3 regions of the Luteibacter sp. 1214 genome follow, and region 3 is predicted to be linked to each of the others. Evidence: predicted binding sites of a transcription regulator. Region 3 holds the regulator's gene; each other region holds the start of a gene.
The links. The regulator sigma-54, encoded in region 3, starts transcription at its own class of promoters, with help from an activator protein. The targets are predictions, from matches to a motif close to TGGCACGNGCNTTGC.

Region 1 (7,012 bases), on a different contig from region 3:
GGGCATCAGCGAATACAGCCTGGTCGACGACATCACCGAAGCGCACTTCGACGGCATCTTCGACCTCAACGTCCGTGCCGCGGCATTCACCGTGCAGAAAGCGGTGCCGCACATGCCCCCGGGCGGCACAATCGTGCTGATCGGGTCCATCGCGGATGCGATCGGCGTGTATGGCTACGGCACCTACGCCGCAAGCAAGGCGGCGCTGCGCTCGTATGCCCGCACCTGGACTGCCGAGCTGGTCAGCCGCGGCATCCGCGTCAACACGCTCAGCCCGGGCCCGGTCGACACCGAAATGATGGCTGCCGCTTCCGATGAGGTGCGCGAGACGCTGACCGCCCGCATACCCCTCGGCCGTATGGGCAGACCCGATGAGGTCGCCGCGGCGGCGTTGTTCCTGGCCTCGTCCGAGAGCAGCTTCATCGCGGGCGCGGAATTGTGCATCGACGGCGGCATGACACAGGTCTGACCGGTTTTGCTTTATGGTCATGGGATGACTTCCGACCTTAAAACCACGCCTTCCGTCCTTTTCATCTGCACCGGCAATATCTGCCGGTCTCCCACCGCCCATGCCCTGCTTCTGCACAAGGCGGCCGAACTGGGCTGGGACGTCCGCGTCGACAGCGCGGCCGTCAGCGGTGAAGAGATCGGCAATCCGCCCGACTCGCGCGCGCTGACCGAGTTGCGTCGACGTGGCGTCGCCATGCCGACACATCGCGCGCGCCGCGTCACCGCCAGGGACTTCGAGGACTACGACCTCGTGCTGGGCATGACCGGGTCACACATCGACGCCCTCCGCCGTGTCGCACCCGACGCGGCGGACAAGGTCGGGCTGCTGATGGACTATGCGGACGGTCCGAAAGGCCTCGACGTGCCCGATCCGTGGTACGGCTCGGCGAAGGATTTCGTGCACGCGTTCGACATGATCGAGCGCGGCGTCGATGGCGTGATTCGTAAGCTCCGAGAGCCCGCCGCACGGTGACCGTTTCGGAACTCGACCATCTCGGGCAGCTCCTGGGCGAGCGCCCTGCCCGCCTGCATACGCTCTCCGGCGGCGACATCGCGCGCAGCGTTCGTGTCGAGCGGCAGGATGGCAGCCACGTCATGGCCAAGTTCCGTCGACCGGGACAAGTCGCGCTGACGCTCGAGGCGAGCATGCTCGATGACTTGCGTGCCGCCGGGCTCCCCGTGCCCGAGACGCTGGCGGTCGATGACGATGCACTCGTACTGGCGTGGGTCGACGATGGCGGCCGAGGCTTCGACGACGAGGTGCAGCGCGCCGCCGGTCGCGCTATCGCGACCATGCATGCGCAGCCCGTGGGCGATGAGTTCGGATATGGGCACGACACGGTGATGGGCAGCATCCCGCAACCGAATACGTTCGATCGCGACTGGATCGCGTTCTTTCGCGACCGGCGCCTGCTTTATATGGCGGGACTGGCGGACGACGCCGGTGAACTTCCTGCGGCGTACCGCCATCGCATCGATGCCGTGGCCCGGCGTCTCGGCGAGTGGATCGATCCGGCGGTGCAACCGTCACTCGTGCATGGCGATCTGTGGGGAGGCAACATGCTCGCCACCGCCCAGGGCGGGGCATGCTTTATCGATCCGGCCATCTATCGCGGTGATGGTGAGGTCGACCTTGCGCTGGCGACGCTGTTCGGCAGTGTCGGGCCGGCCTTCTTCGAGGGGTATAGCGAGATCCGGCCGCTCGAACGCGGATTCATGACGACGAGGCGGCACCTCTACCAGCTGTATCCGCTGTTGATGCACGTGCGCTTGTTCGGCGGCTCGTACCACGCCCCGCTCGACAGCACACTCGGAAAACTGGGCGTCTGACGATTCGCCCGGCCGTCAGCGACTCGACGCACCCAGGCGTTCGCGCAAATACGTCACCACCCGCATCGCCCTCATCGACAACGCCCACTCCACTCGACGCACCAGCCAAAGCGTATCAACGACAGGATCGGCTCCACTCACCACCTGGATAGCCTCCTGCCGCGCAAACGCACGACGCGCATGCTCCGGAATCACCGTGAAGCCAAGTCCGCGCGCTACCGGCTCCAGAATCAGCCCGATCTGGTTACTGAACCCTGCGACGGGAACACCCTTAAGACCACCGGCACCGGGAAACTGACGCGCCAGGAGCCGCGTCGCCATCGCCTGACCGTCGGGATGGTCAATAAAGCCAATCTGGACGAGATCCTTCCAATCCTTCACAGCGCGGTCGGCAGGAGCGACCAGTTCCAGCGCCTCAGTCGTAAACGGCTCGGCGGCCAGCGATTCGTCATCGGGCCGCAGGCTCATCAGACCGATTTCATAGCGGCTTTCCATCACCGCCGCGCGAACTTCGCTGTCCGGGGCAAAGCGATGGCGAATGACAAGCCCCGGATTCGCCTGCTGCAGATCCAGCAATAGCGGATACAGCGACAAGCCAATGCTTCCAGGCGTAATCAGACTGACCTCGCCCTCCAGCGCGTCGACATCCGACAGGCGCAGCTTCAGCGCCTTGTCGGCGCGGTCCACGTCACGGCAGTAGTCCAGTAGCGCGAGGCCGGCTGGCATCAGTTCGATGCTTCGGGGCCGGCGAATCACCAGGGGGCCCAGCCGGTCCTCGAGCTGACGGATGTGCTGGCTGATGGCGGCCTGGGTGACACCCAGTCGCTCAGCGACACGGGTAAAGTTACCGAGGTCGGCAAGCTGCCGGAAGCTCTCCAGCCATTGCGGTTGAATCATAAGATTCTCTTATCCGTGAGAGATTATTCGCGCGAACGAACTTATGGTCATTATCGACCCTCACGCCAAGGGCTGCTAGTCGTTCTCGCCCGCGAAACGAGCCAGCCTGGAATAACGATAGTCCCCGCCTCCGCAAGGCGATCGAGGCGCCCACCCACCTGCACGGTCGCCCCGTACTGCCCACGCAATTCGGCAACCACCGGCGAAGCCGTGCGCATCCAAAACAGTCGTCGGGCCGTACTTCACGTCGCCGGTGACGGTCATCACGGTGTCGCGTCCGCTGACGTGTCCTCGAACATCGTGGACCTGAACGCGCGACGCCGAAGCCCGGCTGATCCGGTACTTGATGCATCACTTGGCATGCAGCTTGCCTTTACCATGGCAGGCTGCGCCGGCGCGAACGGGATTCGGTGCCTCAAACGCTTACCGCCACTTGCCGGGAATGGACATTCGCAGTGGCTGATACAGGTCATGTTGGCAGGATGGGAATCAATTCGATGACACCGCCGCGCACCGCGCGCGTGCCCAGGGCACGCTTGTGTCTCGCACTGGCGCTGGCTCTGCACGGGCCTCTGGCGCTGGCCGCGGCGCCTTCCGAACGCGACGCACTGATGGCGAAGGCACGCGACGAGCGTAGCGCGGGGCACCGCGTCGACGCGCTGGCGCACTGCCAGGAGGTACTGGCCCGTTGGCCGGACGATCGCGAGGCACAGACGCTCAACGTCGCTTTATTGACGGAAATGGGCGCGACGACGCGCGCCAGGGAACTGGCGGCTCGCTTGCAGCCGCCCCAGAGCGTGGGCGATCGCGTTCATCTGGACGCCGATCACATCGCCCACGAGATACGCTGGGCTAACGGCGAGCCCGCCGATCCGCGCGCACCCTACGCCGAGGCCGACCGCGCCGTGGCCGATGCCCGTCGCCTCGCGGACGATCCTCAGCTGGACGAGGGCCTGCGCCAGCGCGCGGAGCTGGATCTGCTGGTGGCGCTGGACCAGGCCGGTCGCGCGGACGAGGTGGTCACGCGTTACGACGCGCTTCGCCAGCGTAACGTCGCCCTGCCCGCTTACGTCGAGCGCGCCGTCGCCGATGCGCTGCTGGTCAGGCGCCGGCCCGCGGAAGCCGCAACCCTTTACGAAGACAGCATTGCCAAGGACCCGGGTCCCTATGGCGCCGCCGATTTCGAACCACGCATCGGCCTGATGTACGCCTACCTGGAATCCGGGCAGACGGACAAGGCCATCCAGACCATCGATGCGCTCGCCGCGAAAGAGCCGACATGGACGCGTGTGCCCGGTATCCGTGCGCCGATCCAGAACCAGCGCAAGGTCGATGCCGATCTCAACGCGGCCACGCTCCGCGAATACGTCGACATGCCGGCCGACGCGTACGACCGCCTTCTTCCGCTGTCGCGCGAGGCGCCCGCCAACTCGCAGATCCGTCGCGAGCTCGGCATGGTCGAGCTGGCGCGCGGCTGGCCACGCCGCGCGCAGGAAGACTTCAACATCGCCGGCACGCTCGACCGCCGCGATGTCGGCGCTTACATCGGTGAAGCCGATGCCGCGCGCGTGCTCAACGATTATGAAAGCGTGGACGAAGACCTGGGCGTCGCGCAGACCCTGGCCGACCGCAATGGGCGCGTCGCCCGCGCCGTGCAGTCGTGGAACCGCGAGCGCGGCTGGCAGTTCGATCTGAGCACCGAACAGGGCAAGGGCTCCAGCCCCGACTTCGGCGACCGCGACGCCACGACCCAGGCGTCGGCCGCCAGCCCGCTGATCGACGATCACTGGCGTGTGCTGGCACTGGCCCGCTATTCGACCGCCGACCTGCCCGAGGGCGACGTGCGTCGCTCACGCGTCGGCGTGGGCGTGATCGGCTATGCCCGTGGCCTCGAGGCATATGTGCGAGCCCTTCCCGCCGCCGACCGTTATGTCGGCAAGACCGCCCTCGAGGCCGGCTTTGACTGGTCGATCACCGATCACTGGACCTGGGCGACCGATTACAGCACCGCGGGCGAAGACGCGCCGCTCCGTGGACAGTACTACGGCATTTCAGCGAAGACGCTGGATACCGCCGTCACCTGGAGGGCGAGCGAGCTGACCCGGGCGCGCGTGGGCCTGTCGCGCGACAACTTCAGCGACGACAACAAGCGCACGTCATGGACCGCCTCGCTGACCCAGCGACTGCACACCGCTCCCAATCTGGCGCTGGACGGCGGCATCGAACTGGGTGGCTCGATGAACACCCTGACCGATCGCCCTTACTTCAACCCGCGCCGCGACAAGAGCTACGCGATCACAGGCCGCCTGCAGAACCTGCTGGGCCAGTTCTACGAGCGCTCGGTCACACAGCGGATCGACGTCGCCGTGGGACAGTACGCCGAACAGGGCTACGCGACCGACTGGATGGCCACCATCCGCTACGGTCAGACGTTCCAGCCACGCGCCGGTATCCGGCTGGGCTGGGGAATCGGCTGGCACAACCAACCTTACGATGGTCAACGCGAACACCGCTTCGTCCTCGACCTGACGATGCACTGGGGAGAATGAGAGTCATGCGTCCGCTGTTGTTTCTGCTGATCCTGCTCGGAGCGGCACTGTCCGCCGCCGCGCAGCCGGTCGCCGCCCCGCACCCCACCCTCATCGTGCTGGCCTACCACGACGTGCGCGATGACGTCGGCCTCCAGGCCGATCACGATCCGGATGCGACCAGCACCGATCATCTCATCGCTCATTTCGACTGGCTGCGCGCCAACGGCTACAACATGGTCAGCCTGTCGCAGGTCGTGGACGCCAGCAACGGCGGCAAGCCCTTGCCGAAGGACGCCGTACTCCTGACCTTCGACGATGGCCTCGAGAGTTTCTACACCCGCGTGTATCCGCTCCTGCGTGCCTATCACTATCCCGCGCTGCAGGCGCTGGTCGGCTCGTGGATGGACATGCCCGACGGCAAGCACATGCCGTACAACGGCGGTGACTGCACGCGTTCGTGTTTCCTCACGTGGGATCAGGTCGCCGAGATGCAGAAGTCCGGCCTCGTCGAGTTCGGCTCGCATACGTGGGAGATGCATCAGGGGCAGAACGGCAACCCGCAGGGCAACCAGATGCCCATGGCCGCCTCGATCGCTTACGACAACGCCACGAAGCACTACGAGACCGAAGCCGAATACGCCGCGCGCGTCCGTAAGGATCTCTCACACAGCGCGGATGAGATCGCCGCGCACACCGGCGTGCGCCCGCGCGCGGTGGTGTGGCCTTACGGTGCCTACACCCGCGTGGGGCGCGAAGTCGCCGCCGACCTCGGGATGAGCGTGTCGCTGAGCCTGGGCGACAGCGTCCCCACGCTGATCCCGGGCAAGACGATCCCGCGACTGCTGGTCAGCGGCAACGTCACCGCCAACCGCCTCGGCTGGCTGATGCGCCATCAGGCCCGTGTCGACGCCACGCGCGCCGTACAGGTCGACCTCGACTACATCTACGACCCCGATCCGGCGCAGCAGGACCGCAACCTGTCGAAGCTGCTCGACCGGATCAAGCGGATGCACCCCAGCCAGGTCTGGTTGCAGGCATACGCGGACCCGGACGGTGACGGCGTGGCCGATGCCGTCTATTTCCCCAACCGTCACCTGCCGGTGCGGGCGGACCTGTTCTCGCGCGTCTCATGGCAGCTGCGTACCCGCGCCGGCGTGCGTGTCTACGCGTGGATGCCCGTGCTGGCTTTCCGGTTCCCGGACGGCAAGGATCTGCCTTCCCTCGCGGGCGAGCCCAAGCCCGGCGGCGATCATTTCCGCCTCGCGCCGTATGACCCACGCGTACGCAGGATGATCGGCGATGTGTACGAAGACCTCGCGATGCATGCCGACGAGGCGGGCATCCTGTTCTCCGACGACGCGTACATCCGCGATACCGACAACCTCGGCCCGTGGGCGAAGAACACGCCTGCCCAGAACACGCAGGCGCTCATCGATTTCACGAAGGAACTGACCGAGCGCATGCGCCGCTGGCGTCCGCAGGTACTGACAGCGCGCAATCTCTACGCGCGCCCGGTGCTGCAGCCGCAGGCGGAGGCCTGGATGGCGCAGAGCCTGCCCGCATTCGTCGCCGCCTATGACATGACCGCGATCATGGCGATGCCGCAGCTGGATCAGCAATCGGACCGCCTGGGCTGGTATCGCAAGCTGACCGCACAAGTCGCCGCCGTGCCGGGAGCCATGGAGCGGACACTGTTCGAATTCGCCACGATGAATTGGCGCACGAAGAAGCCGATCCCCGATCCC
Region 2 (7,012 bases), on a different contig from region 3:
GTCATCAGCAGCCAGCTGGGATCGGGTTCGCTCGGTGCGACGTTCGATTTCCGCACCAACGTGCTCGATCCGGCACGCAACCAGCTGGGTCGCGCCGCGATCGCGATGACGGACGCGTTCAATCAGCAGCACGCACAGGGTATCGACCTCAACGGCGACGCGGGCGGCAACTTCTTCACTATCGCCAACCCCGCCGTGTTCAACAGCACGGCCAACAAAGGCACGGGTTCGATCGCGGCCACGGTGTCCGACGTCTCCAGACTCGATGCATCCGACTACGTCATGCGCTTCGATGGCACGAACTGGAGCGCGACGACCACGGCCGGTGTCACCGTACCGATGACCGGTACGGGCACCGCCACGGACCCGTTCAAGGTCGGCGGTCTGTCCATGGTGGTGAGCGCGGGCGCGGTGGCGGGCGACTCGTTCCAGATCCAGGCGACGCGCAACGCGGCATCGTCCATGAGCGTTGCGATCAGCGATACCAACAAGATCGCCGCGTCGGGTCCGCTGGCGGCCACGAAAGGCTCGGCGAACACGGGTAAGGCCACGCTGGGCGGCCTTACCGTCACCAACGTGGCCGATCCCGCTTTCAATACGCCGGCCAGCATCGTCTTCACGTCCCCAACGACCTACACGATCAATGGGGTGGGTCCGAATACCTACGCCGATGGCGACACGATCACCGGCAATGGCTGGACATTAAAGCTTTCCGGCGTGCCAGCCGCTAACGACACATTCACCGTCAAACCCGCCGGCACCGCCAGCGGTGACAACGGAAATGCGCTGGCGCTGGCCAACGTGGCCAGCAAGGGCGTGCTCGACAACGGTGTGACCACGGTGGGCAAGTCTTACAGCCAGCTGATCGCGCAAGTGGGTACGGCGGGCGCGCAGGCCAACACGGCACTCGATGCGCAGCAGAGCATCCTCGACCAGGCCACGGCGGCGCAGCAAAGCCTGTCCGGTGTGAACATGGATGAAGAAGCGGCCAATCTGTTGCGTTTTCAGCAGGCCTACTCGGCATCCGCCCAGGTCATCACCACGGCGAACACCATCTTTCAGTCCCTCCTGAGCGCGGTACACGGATAACTCATGCGTATTTCGACTTCATGGGGTGCACAGCAAGCGGTCAACCAGATGCTGGATCGCCAGTATCAGCTGTCGCAGACCCAGCTTGCCCTGGGCAACGGCAAGGCCATCCAGACGCCGTCCGACAATCCGGCGGCCGCCGCGCGCGCCGTCGACGTCAGCTCGGCCAGCGCCCAGAACGATCAGTACACGCGCAACATCAACTCGGCGACGACGCGACTGTCGACGGAAGAAACCGCACTCACCTCGGCCGGCAATATCCTCGACCGGATCCGGTCCATCACGCTGGAAGGCGTGAACGGGACGCAGACCGACGAATCCCGCCAGTCCATCGCCACCGAGCTGCGACAGACGCTGAATCAGCTTGTCGCGCTCGGCAACAGCAAGGACGGCCAGGGCGAATACATCTTCGCCGGTAGCCGCACCACCACGCAGCCGTTCACGATCGACGGCCTGTCGGTGAGCTACGGTGGCGACCAGACCCAGCGGATGGTCGCAGCGGCCGCCGGCCTCCAGGTTGCGACGGGCGACAGTGGCGATGACGTCTTCATGTCGATCCGTGGCGGCAATGGCACGTTCGTGACGACCGCGGGTGCAACGAACACCGGAAGCGCCGTTGTCGGCGGAACCTCGGTCACGGATGCCACGCAGTGGGACGGCGGCAATTACACCGTCAACTTCACCTCGGCGACCACCTACGAGATTCACGACGCGGCCGACCCGACGGGCACGCCTCTGTCGACCGGCACGTATACCGGTACCAGCGGCACGATCAGCTTCAAGGGCGCGCAGCTCAATGTCACCGGTACCCCTGCGGCGGGCGATTCGTTCAGCGTGGGTCCGTCATCGTCGCAGGACGTGTTCTCGACCATCGCCGGCATCATCAATGCGTTCGAAGCGCCTGGCGGCGGCGCGGCCATGAACAACCAGGTCAACGCCCAGCTGCAGAATCTCGACCAGGCGGCCACCAGCCTGCTGAATACGCGTACCAAGATCGGCGCACGCATGAACACGCTCGATCAGCAGTCGGACATCGGTTCCGACGTCAAGCTTTCTTATGACAGCACTTTGTCGGATCTGACCGAGCTGGACTACGCGAGCGCAGCCAGTAAATACACCCAGCAGCAGACGGCGCTCGATGCCGCACAGCAGGCCTACGTGAAGATGCAGAATCTGTCGCTCTTCAATTACCTGAAATAGAACGCGCCTCGACGTTCGCATTCGCGACATTTCAAGGCGGCCGCAAGGTCGCCTTTTTTGTGCGTGAAATCCGGCCCCATCTTCCTCCGGGCCCCACGTGGAACTCATCCACCGCCGTCACTAGTCCGCCAGCGAACCGCCGATCACCTCTTACGGCGAATTCCCTTTTAGCGGGCACGCGACGCCGTCGCGTAAGCGGCGTGCCCGCCACGAGAGAAGGACATTCTCATGGCTCTCACTATCAGTACCAACATGGCATCGCTCAACGCGCAGCGACACCTCGGCATGACCCAGAGCAGGCTGGCCGAGGCCATGCAGCGCATCACCTCGGGCAAACGCATCAACAGCGCAAAGGACGACGCCGCCGGTCTCGCTATCGCGACACGCTTCACCACGCAGATCAACGGTCTCGCACAAGCCCGTCGTAACGCCAGCGACGGCATCTCGCTGTCGCAGACCAGTGAGGCGGCGCTCGACGAGGTAACGGCCAACCTACAGCGCATCCGCGAACTGGCGTTGCAGTCGGCCAACGGCTCGAACTCCGGTGTGGACCGGCGCGCGCTCAACAACGAGGTGGTCGAGCGCCTCGAAGAAATCACCCGCATCGCCACGCAAACCAATTTCAATGGCATGAAAGTGCTGGACGGAAGCGGCTCGCGCTTCACCTTCCAGGTCGGCGCCAACGTGGGCGAAGTGATTCAGGTGGGCCTTGGGCAGGGTATGCGCGCGGATCAGGTCGGTCAGGTGGCGAGTGGCTCGGTGGATATAGCATCGGCGTTCGTCTCCAAGCCTTACGCGTTCACGCAGGATCCTGCGAAGGACTGGAGCAACGCCAACGGGCAGAGCCTGGGTACGGTGGACTACGATGGCGTCAGGGTCGACTGGTCGCTCTATAAAGGCGACACGGTCGACACTGCGCGTGGCTTTCTCGAAGGCAAGCTCGGTCGTGACTTCAGGGTTGCCGCCAACGGCGACAAACTGGACATCGTGAGGGTAGGGGGCGACCGCCTCAGCCTGGCTAAAGGCGATCTTTCATTTACCAATGGCAGCGGCGAGAGCGTCGACATCATCGGATCGTTCCGGGACACGCAAAGCGTCGCCGATGCCATCAATGCCAACGGACGAAGCGGTCTCTCCGCCTTTGTCGGTGAAAACGGGTCGTTACGCTTCGATTCGCGGTCGGCCGTCAGCGTGTCGGGAGCTCTGGCAGGCAAGCTCGGATTTTCCAGCGATTACGCCATGGACACCGCGACATCCCTGGCCGATGGCTCGGTGCTTACGCGAGATGCGGCATACGCCCTGGTGGCACGCGTCGACGCGTCACTGGAATCGGTCAGCTCGACCCGGTCCACGCTGGGTGCCGTGCAGAATCGCCTGGAGTCCACCATTCGCAACCTCGACAGCATCCGGCAGAACATGACGGAGTCACGCAGCACCATCATGGACTCGGACATCGCGGAGGAGACCGCAAAGAAGACGATGGCCATGATCCTTCAGCAATCGGGTGTCTCGGTGCTCGCACAGGCCAATTCGTCTCAACAGCTCATCCTCAAATTGCTGGAGTAATTCCACGGCCAGGCGGCACAGGCTCAGGCGCCCCCGCGAGTCCGCCGGGGCGCGTACTTCCGCTGCCGAATCAACGTATCTGGCGTTATGAAATTGACCCTAAACCCGGAGCCGACCCTGCCGATAAATTGACTGACGGAGCCTGGGCGTCACCGCCTACACGGTTTCGATCAAGAAAGTTGTTGACAGGTAGAAAAAGTTCTCAAGTTTCCTCCCGGCGTGCCGTAAACCTCTCTGAGGCGGAAGGCTTCCTTCACGGAACCCCGCCGGACTACGCCGCACAACCTCCGGCATTTCGGTTCCGCTTAAAAAGGATCAATCCCATGGCACTGACCATCAACACCAACATCATGTCGCTGAATGCTCAGCGTAACCTGAGCACCTCGCAGACGAAGCTCTCGTCCGCGATCGAGCGCCTGTCGTCGGGTAACCGCATCAACAGCGCGAAGGACGACGCCGCCGGCCTCGCGATCTCGACCCGCATGACCACCCAGATCAACGGCCTGAACCGCGCGGTTCAGAACGCCAACGACGGCATCTCGCTGTCGCAGACGACCGAGTCGGCCCTCGACGAAGTCACGAACAACCTTCAGCGCATCCGCGAACTGGCCGTTCAGTCGACCAACGCCTCCAACTCTTCTTCGGACCGCGCCGCGCTCGACGCCGAAGTTCAGCAGCGTCTGTCGGAAGTCACCCGTATCGCCACGCAGACCAACTTCAACGGCATGAAGGTCCTGGACGGTTCCGCCCAGAACCTCAGCTTCCAGGTCGGCGCAAACGTCGGTGAAGTCATCAACGTCAGCCTGAACCAGGGCATGAAGTCCAACCAGGTCGGTCAGCTCGCCACCGGTTCCGCCACCCCGTCCCTCGTCGCTACGGCCGCCGTTGCCGGCTCCAAGGGCACGACGGTCGCCGGTCAGGCTACGACCAACTTCGACTTCTCGACCACCGCGTCGTCGTTCACGGTCAACGGCCAGACGGTCACGCTGAACCAGGACTACACCAACGCCGCTGGCCTCGCCACCGCGATCAACAACCAGCTGTCGGCCAACGGCGCCGGCGCCTCGGTGACGCAGAACGCTGGCACGTTCACCTTCACCAACTCGGCCAACGGTGCAACCTCGCCGACCGTCGGCGGTGCAGGCGCGGCCGCGCTGTTCGGTACCACGACGTCGACGGCCGGTACGGCCGACGTCGCCGTCGGTGACGCCACGCCGATCACGCTGGCTGCGGGCGACCTGACCCTGCAGGTCGGCAGCAATGCCGCCTTCAGCGTCACCGGTACCTTCAAGACCACGCAGGACATGGCCGACGCCATCAATGCTAAGTCGGGCGAAGGCATCAACGCCTATGTCGCCACCGACGGCTCGCTGAAGTTCTCGTCGTCTTCGGCCATCACGGTCGGCGGCACCAAGGCGGCGGCGTCGGGCTTCACCGCTGGTGCGATCGCTGTATCCACCACTTCCACCCTGGCAGATTCCAGCGTGAAGACGGTCGATGGCGCCAACGACACGATCAACCGCATCGATGCCGCCCTGCAGTCGGTTTCCGATCTGCGCTCCACCCTCGGCGCGGTGCAGAACCGCTTCGAGTCGACCATCTCCAACCTGCAGAACATCTCGCAGAACCTGACCTCGTCGAAGTCGGCCATCACCGACGCCGACTTCGCTCAGGAAACGGCGAACATGTCCTCGGCTCAGATCCTGCAGCAGGCCGGCGTCTCGGTCCTCGCCCAGGCCAACCAGAGCCAGCAGATCGTTACCAAGCTCCTCCAGTAATCCGGTGACACCGCCAACCCGGGGCTTCCCCGGGTTGGCAGGGTAATTGCTTAGTTGTCCACGGCTGGCTCCCACTGGGGGTCAGCCGTCGACAAATTGGCGCCCCGGGCAGTGAGGCGTCTTCACGGAGAGTCTCATGGCCACCAGTAGCAGCACCGTTACGCTCGGATCCAGCTCCATCGACGTCGCATCCATCGTTACGAACCTTGTGAACAACAAGCGTGCGGCGAAGGACAGTCAGATCTCGACGGCTCAGACCAGCACCAGCACGCAGATTTCGGCGATCGGCAATTTCACCTCGTCCCTGACGAGCTTGCAGGCCGCCATCAAGTCCCTGACCGACGGCACCGCGTTCTCCACGCTGAAGACCTCGATCGGCGACTCCACCGTCCTCTCGGCGACGACGGATTCCACGGCCAAGGCCAACGTCTACAACATCGCCGTTACCCAGCTCGCTACCTCGCAGAAGACCACCTCGGGTGCGTTCGCCAGCGCGAAGACGACCGAGGTCGGCACGGGCACCCTGAGCATCGCGGTGGGTGACAAGTCCATGAGCGTCGATATCGCCTCGCCGGCGAACACGCTGCAGGACGTGCGCGACGCGATCAACAACTCAAAGTCCAATCCCGGCGTCACCGCCAGCATCGTCACCGGTACCGACGGCGCGCATCTGGTGCTGACCTCGCAGACCACCGGCGCGGCCAATGCGTTCACGGTCACCTCCAGTGGCGGCGACGGCGGCCTGGCGCAGCTGGATTTCGATCCCGCGACGGATACCCCGACCATCAAGGCGCAGGACGCCTTGTTCACGGTCGACGGCACGGCGGCCAGCAGTCCCACCAATACGACCTCGACGGCGATCGACGGCGTGACGCTGTCGCTTGCCAAGACCGGCTCGAGCAGCATCACCATCAGCAACGACACCAGCTCGGTCAGCACGGCGATGCAGTCGCTGGTCACCGCCTATAACTCCTTCGTTTCGACCTACAGCACGCTGACCAAGTACGACGCGACCAACCAGCAGGTCGGCGCCCTGATCGGCGATGCCACGGTCAATTCGATCAAGAGTCAGGTCTCCCAGCTGCTGGGTTCGCAACTGACTGGCGCCACAGCCAGCCCGCGCTCGCTCAGCGACCTGGGCGTGTCTTTCCAGGTCGACGGCACGCTGAAGTTCGACAACACGAAGCTGAGCTCCGCGCTGAGCTCGAACCCGAGTGGCGTGAAGGACCTGCTGAGCGGCACCAACGGTATCGCGCCGAAACTCGACAAGCTGGTCACCGGCTGGACCTCGTCCAGCGGCATCCTGACCCAGCGCACCACCAATCTGAATGCCAAGCTCAAGGACCTGGCCGATCAGCAGACCGCCTGGGACTCGACCA
Region 3 (7,012 bases):
CACGGGTACGCCGTCCTTCTTCGTGCATCCGGGCGAGGCCAGCCACGGCGACCTCGGCATGATCCAGCCGGACGACATCCTGCTGGGCATCTCCTACTCCGGCGAGACGGACGAACTCCTCTTCATTCTGCCGGCGGTGAAACGCCAGGGCATCCCGCTGATCGCGATCACCGGCAACCCGAAGTCCTCGCTGGCACGTCAGGCGGAGGTCAACATCGACGCCAACGTGCCGTCGGAGGCCTGTCCGCACGGACTGGCGCCGACCTCCAGCACGACCGCGGCGCTGGTCATGGGGGACGCGCTCGCCGTCGCCCTCCTCGAGGCCCGTGGTTTCACCTCGGACGACTTCGCCCGCTCGCATCCGGCCGGCAGCCTCGGGCGCCGCCTGCTGCTGCATATCGCCGATGTCATGCACACGGGTGACGACGTGCCGCGCATCGGGCTGGAAGCGTCCGTCAGCGAAGCCCTCGTCGAGATGACCCGCAAGCACCTGGGCATGACCGCCGTGGTGGACGGCGAAGGACGTCTGCTGGGTGTCTTCACCGACGGCGATCTTCGTCGCGCCCTCGACGACGACGATGTCGATCTGCGCAACGCCACCGTCGGCCAGCTGATGACCCGCGGCCCCAAGACCATCGGCTCGGACAAGCTGGCCGTCGAAGCCGCCCAGCTGATGGAAAAACACCAGATCAACGCGCTGCTGGTCACCGACCCCTCCGGCCAGGTGGTCGGCGCGCTCAACATCCACGACCTGCTCCGCGCCCGCGTCGTCTGACGACCCGGTCCCGGCGCGCCTCGAGCGCGTCCTTTTCGTCCCCATATCGAAGCCCATGGCCTACACCCACTACACCGACATCCCCGCCGATATCGCCGAACGCGCCGCCCGCGTGCGCGTCGTCGTCTTCGACGTGGATGGCACCCTGACGGACGGCCGCCTCTGGTACGCCGAGGACGGCCGCGAGACCAAGGTGTTCCATGTGCATGACGGTCTGGGCCTGAAACGCCTTCAGGAAAACGGCATCAAGGTCGCGATCATCACGGCGCGGATCAGTCATCCGGTGTCGCTGCGCGCCGAAGAACTGGGTATTCCTCACGTCTATCAGGGCCAGAAGGACAAACGGGCCTGCCTGACCGCCCTGCTCGACGCCCTCCGCCTTACGCCGGACCAGGCCGCTTTTGTCGGCGACGATCTGCCGGACCTGCCGGCCATGGGTATCGCCGGTCTGGCCGTCGCCGTGGCCAATGCCCACCCCTGGGTGGCCGAGCGCGCCCATTGGCGCACCCGGCTGTCCGGCGGCTACGGCGCCGCCCGCGAGGTCGCCGACATGATTCTCGCCGCCCAGGGCAAGGCCGAAGCCGAACGGGACCGCTGGCTGTGAGCGCCTTCAATCTGCTCAAGGACCGCAGTACCGGCGGTATCGCCGGCATGCTCCTGGTCGCGCTGGGCGCCAGCGTACTGCTCTACTACTGGGTCGCCCCGGAGAAGAAGCTGCAGGACTTCGTCGGTCCGCCGCGCTCGGGCTACGTTCTGACCAACTTCGACCTCGACTCCTACAACGAACAGGGCAAGCTGGCCTTCACGCTCATCGCGCCACATCTGGAGCGCCGCGAAGGTGACGATTCGCTGTACATCAATGCGCCCGATTTCGTGCTGCCATCGACCAAGGAAGTCGATGTGCCGCCGTGGAAGGGGCATTCGCAGTACGGGTGGGTCAACAAGGACGGCAGCATGCTGAAGCTGCAGGGCAAGGTGCATATGGACCGCGTTGCCTTCGCGCAGACGCCGCCGGCCAGCATCGACACCTCCGAGGTCACCGCGTGGCCCAAGCGGAACTACCTGGAGACCGCCGAAGCGGCCCGTATCGTCCAGGGAACCTCTACAATGAACGGCGTTGGCATGCGCGCCAATCTCGATACCAAGCACCTGGAGCTTCTCGATGCAGTCCACACCACGTATCTGCCGCCCAAGCGCTAACGCGCTGCTTGCGCTGCTTGGCCTGGCGCTCGTGGCCAGCCTGCCGGCCGCCGCCAAGCAGTCCGATCGCAACCAGCCGGCCGACGTCGTCTCCAAGTCGTTCGATGGCTCCCAGCAGCCCAACGGCAAGGTGATCTGGACGGGAAGCGTCGTCCTGACCCAGGGCACCCTGAAGATCACCGGCAGCAAGGCGACGGGCTATTTCGACGCCGACAGCCAGCTCAACCGGGTGGTCGTCGACGGCAGCCCCGCCACCATCCATCAGCTGGACGACTGCGATCAGCCCATGGACGGCAAGGCTTCCAACATCGACTACAAGATCGACAAGGACTTTGCCGTGCTGACCGGCGGTGCCCATGTCAACCAGCCGGCGAAGGGCAGTGCCGATGGCGACAAGCTCACCTATAACACCCAGAACAGCACGATGACGGGCGAAAGCAACGGTCCCGCACCCGTACACATGACCTTCCAGCCGAAGAGCACCACGCCGGGCGCACCCGCCAAGGCGGCCGGCGCCTGCCCCACTCCGGCGGCTGCGGCCGCACCTGCCAGGAAGCCCTGACCCGATGCTTTCAGCCCAAGGCCTGCAGAAGCGCTTCCGCGCACGCAAGGTAGTCCGTGACTTCGCCTTCTCCATTCGCGAAGGTGAGGTCGTCGGCCTTCTCGGCCCCAACGGCGCCGGCAAGACGACCTGCTTCTACATGGTGGTCGGGCTGATCCAGGCCGACGCGGGCGTAATCAAGCTCGATCAGCAGGACATCACCGGCCTGCCCATGCACGCGCGCGCCAAGCTCGGCATCGGATATCTGCCGCAGGAAGCCTCGGTCTTCCGCCGCCTCAGCGTGTCGGACAACATCATGGCGGTGCTCGAACTGCGCGACGGCATGACGCAGAAGCAGCGCGACGACGAACTCGACAGCCTGCTCGACGAACTGAAGATCGCGCACATCGCCGATCAGAAGGGCATCAGCCTGTCCGGCGGCGAGCGTCGCCGCGTCGAGATCGCCCGGGCGCTGGCGGCACGCCCGCGCTACATGCTGCTCGATGAGCCGTTCGCCGGCGTCGACCCCATCTCCGTGGGCGAGATCCAGCGCATCGTTCGACACCTCAAGGAACGCGGCATCGGGGTGCTGATCACCGATCACAACGTCCGGGAAACGCTCGGTATCTGCGACCGCGCATACATCCTCAACGACGGCGAAGTGCTTTCTCGCGGCACTCCTCAGCACATCCTCGCCGATGAGAAGGTGCGCGAGGTGTATCTGGGTCGTGAATTCCGCATTTAGAGCGCGTCACCGGCCGTCCGGACCGACGCGCGAATCCGGCCGGAAGAGCCAGCCGACCCGACCGCTGGTTTGTGGAGGCCGCAAGGGGTTACGATGGATTCGACACCTCACGCATCGAAGGCATGAAACCCGGACTTCAGTTTCGTCTGCATCAGCAGCTCACGCTGACGCCGCAGCTACAGCAGGCCATTCGGCTGCTCCAGCTGTCGCAGCTGGAGCTCGAAGCGGAACTCCGCCAGATCGCGGAGAGCAACCCGCTGCTTGAGTTTGCCGAAGATGCGGAGTCCGACGCGGATGCCGAAGGCGACGCCGCCGACGAGAACGGTTTCGACGCCGAGTTCCCCTCCCGCCAGGAGCTCCCGGCCAAGTCCTCGAAGGAGGACGAGTCCACCGCCACCCCGTCCGAAGAACTCGCCCCCGAGTGGGACGACGATCGCTTCCACGGCGAGGCGGGTGACTACGCCGGCGCCCCATCGCGTGCCAACGGTGGTGACGAAGACGGTTTCGAGCCGCAGAACGCCGCGCCGGAAAGCCTCCAACAGCACCTGGAGTGGCAGCTCAATCTTTCCCAGTTCTCCCCACGCGACCACGCGATCGCCACCGCGATCATCCACGCGCTGGACGAGGACGGTTACCTGCGCGACGGAGTCGAGGCGGTGGAAGTCGCGCTGCCCGCCGAACTGCGGGCCAGTGCCGAGGAGATCGAAGCGGTACGCCAGCGCGTGCAGCGGTTCGATCCCACCGGCATCGCCAGCCTCGATCTGCGCGACTGTCTGCTCTGCCAGCTCTCGCAGTTTTCGACCGAAACACCGTTCCGCGACCTGGCGATCCGTATCGTCCTTGAAGAGCTGGAGCTCCTCGCGCGAAACGACAGCGTCAAGATCGCCCGTCGGCTCAAGGCCGCCGAGAACGAGGTGGCCAGCGCCGCGGCGCTGATCCGCAGCCTCGATCCGCGCCCGGGCGCCGCGCTGGATGCCACGCCCGTCGAATATGTCGCGCCCGACGTGTACGCGCGGCGGGAAGCGGGGCGCTGGACGGTCAGCCTCAACCCCGACGCGCAGCCCCGGCTCGGCCTGAACCAGCATTACTGCAACCTCATCGCCCGCGCACGCGGCGACGACGCCACCTGGATGAAAGGCCAGCTGCAGGAAGCCCGCTGGTTGCTGAAAAGCCTGCAGTCGCGCGCCGAAACCCTGACCAAGGTCGCGGAAGTCATTGTCCGCCGCCAGAGCGCCTTCCTCGATTACGGCCCCGAGGCCATGCATCCGCTGGTGTTGCGTGAGGTCGCCGAAGAAGTCGGCATGCACGAATCGACGATTTCACGGGTCACCACCCGGAAATACATGCACACGCCGCGCGGCACCTTCGAACTCAAGCATTTCTTTTCCAGTGGCGTGGCGACCGAAGACGGCGGCAGCGCATCCGCCACCGCCATCCAGGCCATGTTGCGTAAGCTGATCACGGGCGAGGACGCACGCCGCCCCTTGTCCGACCAGGCGCTTGCCGAGGAGCTCCATCGACGCGGAATTCAGGTCGCACGCCGTACGGTGGCCAAGTACCGTGAAGCGATGCGAATTCCCAGCTCCAGCGAACGCGTTCGCGCAGGTTGAGAAACATCGGGGGGAACCCCGGCGGAGGTCCACGGTCTCATCAATTCAGGCTTGAGGAGCGGCAACCCCGCCGTTCCGATCTCGTCGCCATAAGGCGACACCCTCAGCAAGAAGGAGGCGTCATGCAAATCCAGATCAGCGGCCAGCACGTCCATATCACCCCCGCTCTGCGCGAGCGCGTGGAACAGCAAATCGGCCGCTTCGAACGCCTTTTCGACAATATCAAAGCCCTCGACGTGGTCCTTTCCGTCGATAAGAACGAGCACAAGGCCGGAGGCACCCTGCACTGTGCCGGCACCCGGCTCCATGGCGAAGGCGTGGCCCGCCTGGAAGACGACAACAAGGGCGACACGCTTTATTCCGCCATCGACGCCATGATCGGCAAACTCGCCGACCAGCTTCGCAAGCACAAAGAGAAGCTCAAGGATCATCACAACGCTGAAGGCCGCGACGCGCGCGTCGCCAGCACCGACTGACGAGAGCGCCCGGCGGCCGCTCGCGCGCGCCGCCGGGCCTCCTCCCGCGTGTTGATGGCACAATAGCCCAGCCGGCGCCCTCGCGCCGGCTTCGCTATCTAAAGGGATCACCCGCGTGGATCGGCTCACCGCCAGACAACTCTTCGACGGCGTCTACGAACGTATGGCGCTTCGCTGGGCCGCCGGCATGCGCGGCGAGGCCCGCGTGCTCGAGCCCAATGCCAAGCAGAGCCGCCGTCCTTCGCTGGTCGGCTACCTCAACGTGATCTACCCGAACAAGGTGCAGATCATCGGCACGGAGGAGCTCAACTACCTCGACGGCCTCGAATCGCGCCAGCGCTGGGAGGTCATCCACAAGATCGCCGCCTACCAGCCGGCCGCGCTGATCGTCACGAAAGACCAGTCGATCCCGTCCGATCTGCGCGAAGTCGCGGAAGAAACCGACACGCCGTTGTGGCAGAGCACCAAGCGCGGGCACGAGCTGCTCACGTATCTGCAGTACCACCTGGCGCGCACGCTCGCACCCCGGGTCACGCTTCATGGCGTATTCCTCGAGGTGTTCTCCATCGGCGTGCTGATCACCGGCGACCCGGGCTCCGGCAAAAGCGAGCTGGCGCTGGAACTCATCAGTCGCGGCCACCGCCTGGTCGCCGACGACGCGACCGAATTCACCCTCATTGCGCCAGACGTCATCGACGGTGCCTGCCCCGAGCTGCTGCAGGACCTCCTCGAGGTGCGCGGCCTGGGCGTGCTCAACATCCGCGAGATGTTCGGCCACACGGCGGTCAAGCCATCGAAATACCTGCGTCTGGTCGTGCACCTCAAGCCGTTGACCTCGGGTGAAGACATCGACGCGATGACCCGCCTTACCGGCGACGTCAGCCGGCGTAACGTGCTGGATGTGGACGTCCCCAAGATCACCATTCCCGTCGCGCCCGGCCGCAACCTCGCGGTGCTGGTCGAGGCGGCCGTGCGCAATCACGTGCTCAAAAGCAAGGGCATCGATCCCGCACAGACCTTCATCGACCGTCAGGCGCACCAGATGCGTCGCCTGCCGCCATGGTGACCGACGTGACCGAGGAAACCATGAGCCCCATCGTCGAACCCGGCGCCATCCATCTGGTCGTCCTCACCGGCATGTCCGGCGGCGGCAAGACGGTCGCCCTGCGCGCGCTGGAAGACCTCGAGTTTTACTGCGTCGACAACATGCCCGCCGAGCTGATTCCCCAGCTCGTCGCCGCCGTCAGCCAGGGCGAGCATGGACCGCGCCGTCGCATCGCCGTGGGCGTCGACGTGCGCAACCGGCGCATCGATCTCTCGCGCATGCCCCACGTGTTGTCCGAGCTTTCCACAGCGGGTGTCCACGTCCATCTGATCTTCCTGGACAGTCGCGACGACGTCCTGATCAAGCGCTACTCCGAGACCCGCCGCCGTCACCCGCTGGCGGCGGAAAAACTGTCGCTGGCCGATTCCATCGCCGAAGAACGTCGCCTGCTGCGGCCCCTAGTCTCGATCGCGGAAAAGGTCATCGACTCCAGCGACCTCAACGTCCATCAGCTGCGCCGGCTGTTCGCCACGGGGTACGCCGCCGCCTCGGATGGCACGACACTGCTCTTCGAGTCGTTCGCCTACCGCCGCGGCCTGCCCTCCGACGCCGATTTCGTC

Region 1: the regulator sigma-54 is predicted to act here: its motif matches at 3,093-3,107, upstream of pgaA (poly-beta-1,6 N-acetyl-D-glucosamine export porin PgaA).
Region 2: the regulator sigma-54 is predicted to act here: its motif matches at 5,669-5,683, upstream of fliD (flagellar filament capping protein FliD).

Annotation. Positions count from the first base shown of each region.
Region 1 covers NZ_JAVDSQ010000001.1:702,974-709,985, forward strand. The annotation lists gene J2X57_RS02815 (glucose 1-dehydrogenase) at 1-469, shown strand, start outside; gene J2X57_RS02820 (low molecular weight protein-tyrosine-phosphatase) at 494-982, shown strand; gene J2X57_RS02825 (fructosamine kinase family protein) at 979-1,839, shown strand; gene J2X57_RS02830 (LysR family transcriptional regulator) at 1,855-2,736, opposite strand; gene pgaA (poly-beta-1,6 N-acetyl-D-glucosamine export porin PgaA) at 3,234-5,285, shown strand; gene pgaB (poly-beta-1,6-N-acetyl-D-glucosamine N-deacetylase PgaB) at 5,291-7,012, shown strand, end outside.
Region 2 covers NZ_JAVDSQ010000004.1:275,022-282,033, forward strand. The annotation lists gene flgK (flagellar hook-associated protein FlgK) at 1-1,089, shown strand, start outside; gene flgL (flagellar hook-associated protein FlgL) at 1,093-2,289, shown strand; gene J2X57_RS12170 (flagellin) at 2,518-3,855, shown strand; gene J2X57_RS12175 (flagellin) at 4,179-5,633, shown strand; gene fliD (flagellar filament capping protein FliD) at 5,770-7,012, shown strand, end outside.
Region 3 covers NZ_JAVDSQ010000003.1:159,459-166,470, forward strand. The annotation lists gene J2X57_RS09115 (KpsF/GutQ family sugar-phosphate isomerase) at 1-775, shown strand, start outside; gene J2X57_RS09120 (HAD-IIIA family hydrolase) at 831-1,379, shown strand; gene lptC (LPS export ABC transporter periplasmic protein LptC) at 1,376-1,975, shown strand; gene lptA (lipopolysaccharide transport periplasmic protein LptA) at 1,938-2,537, shown strand; gene lptB (LPS export ABC transporter ATP-binding protein) at 2,542-3,261, shown strand; gene J2X57_RS09140 (RNA polymerase factor sigma-54) at 3,384-4,871, shown strand; gene raiA (ribosome-associated translation inhibitor RaiA) at 4,994-5,347, shown strand; gene hprK (HPr(Ser) kinase/phosphatase) at 5,463-6,413, shown strand; gene rapZ (RNase adapter RapZ) at 6,419-7,012, shown strand, end outside.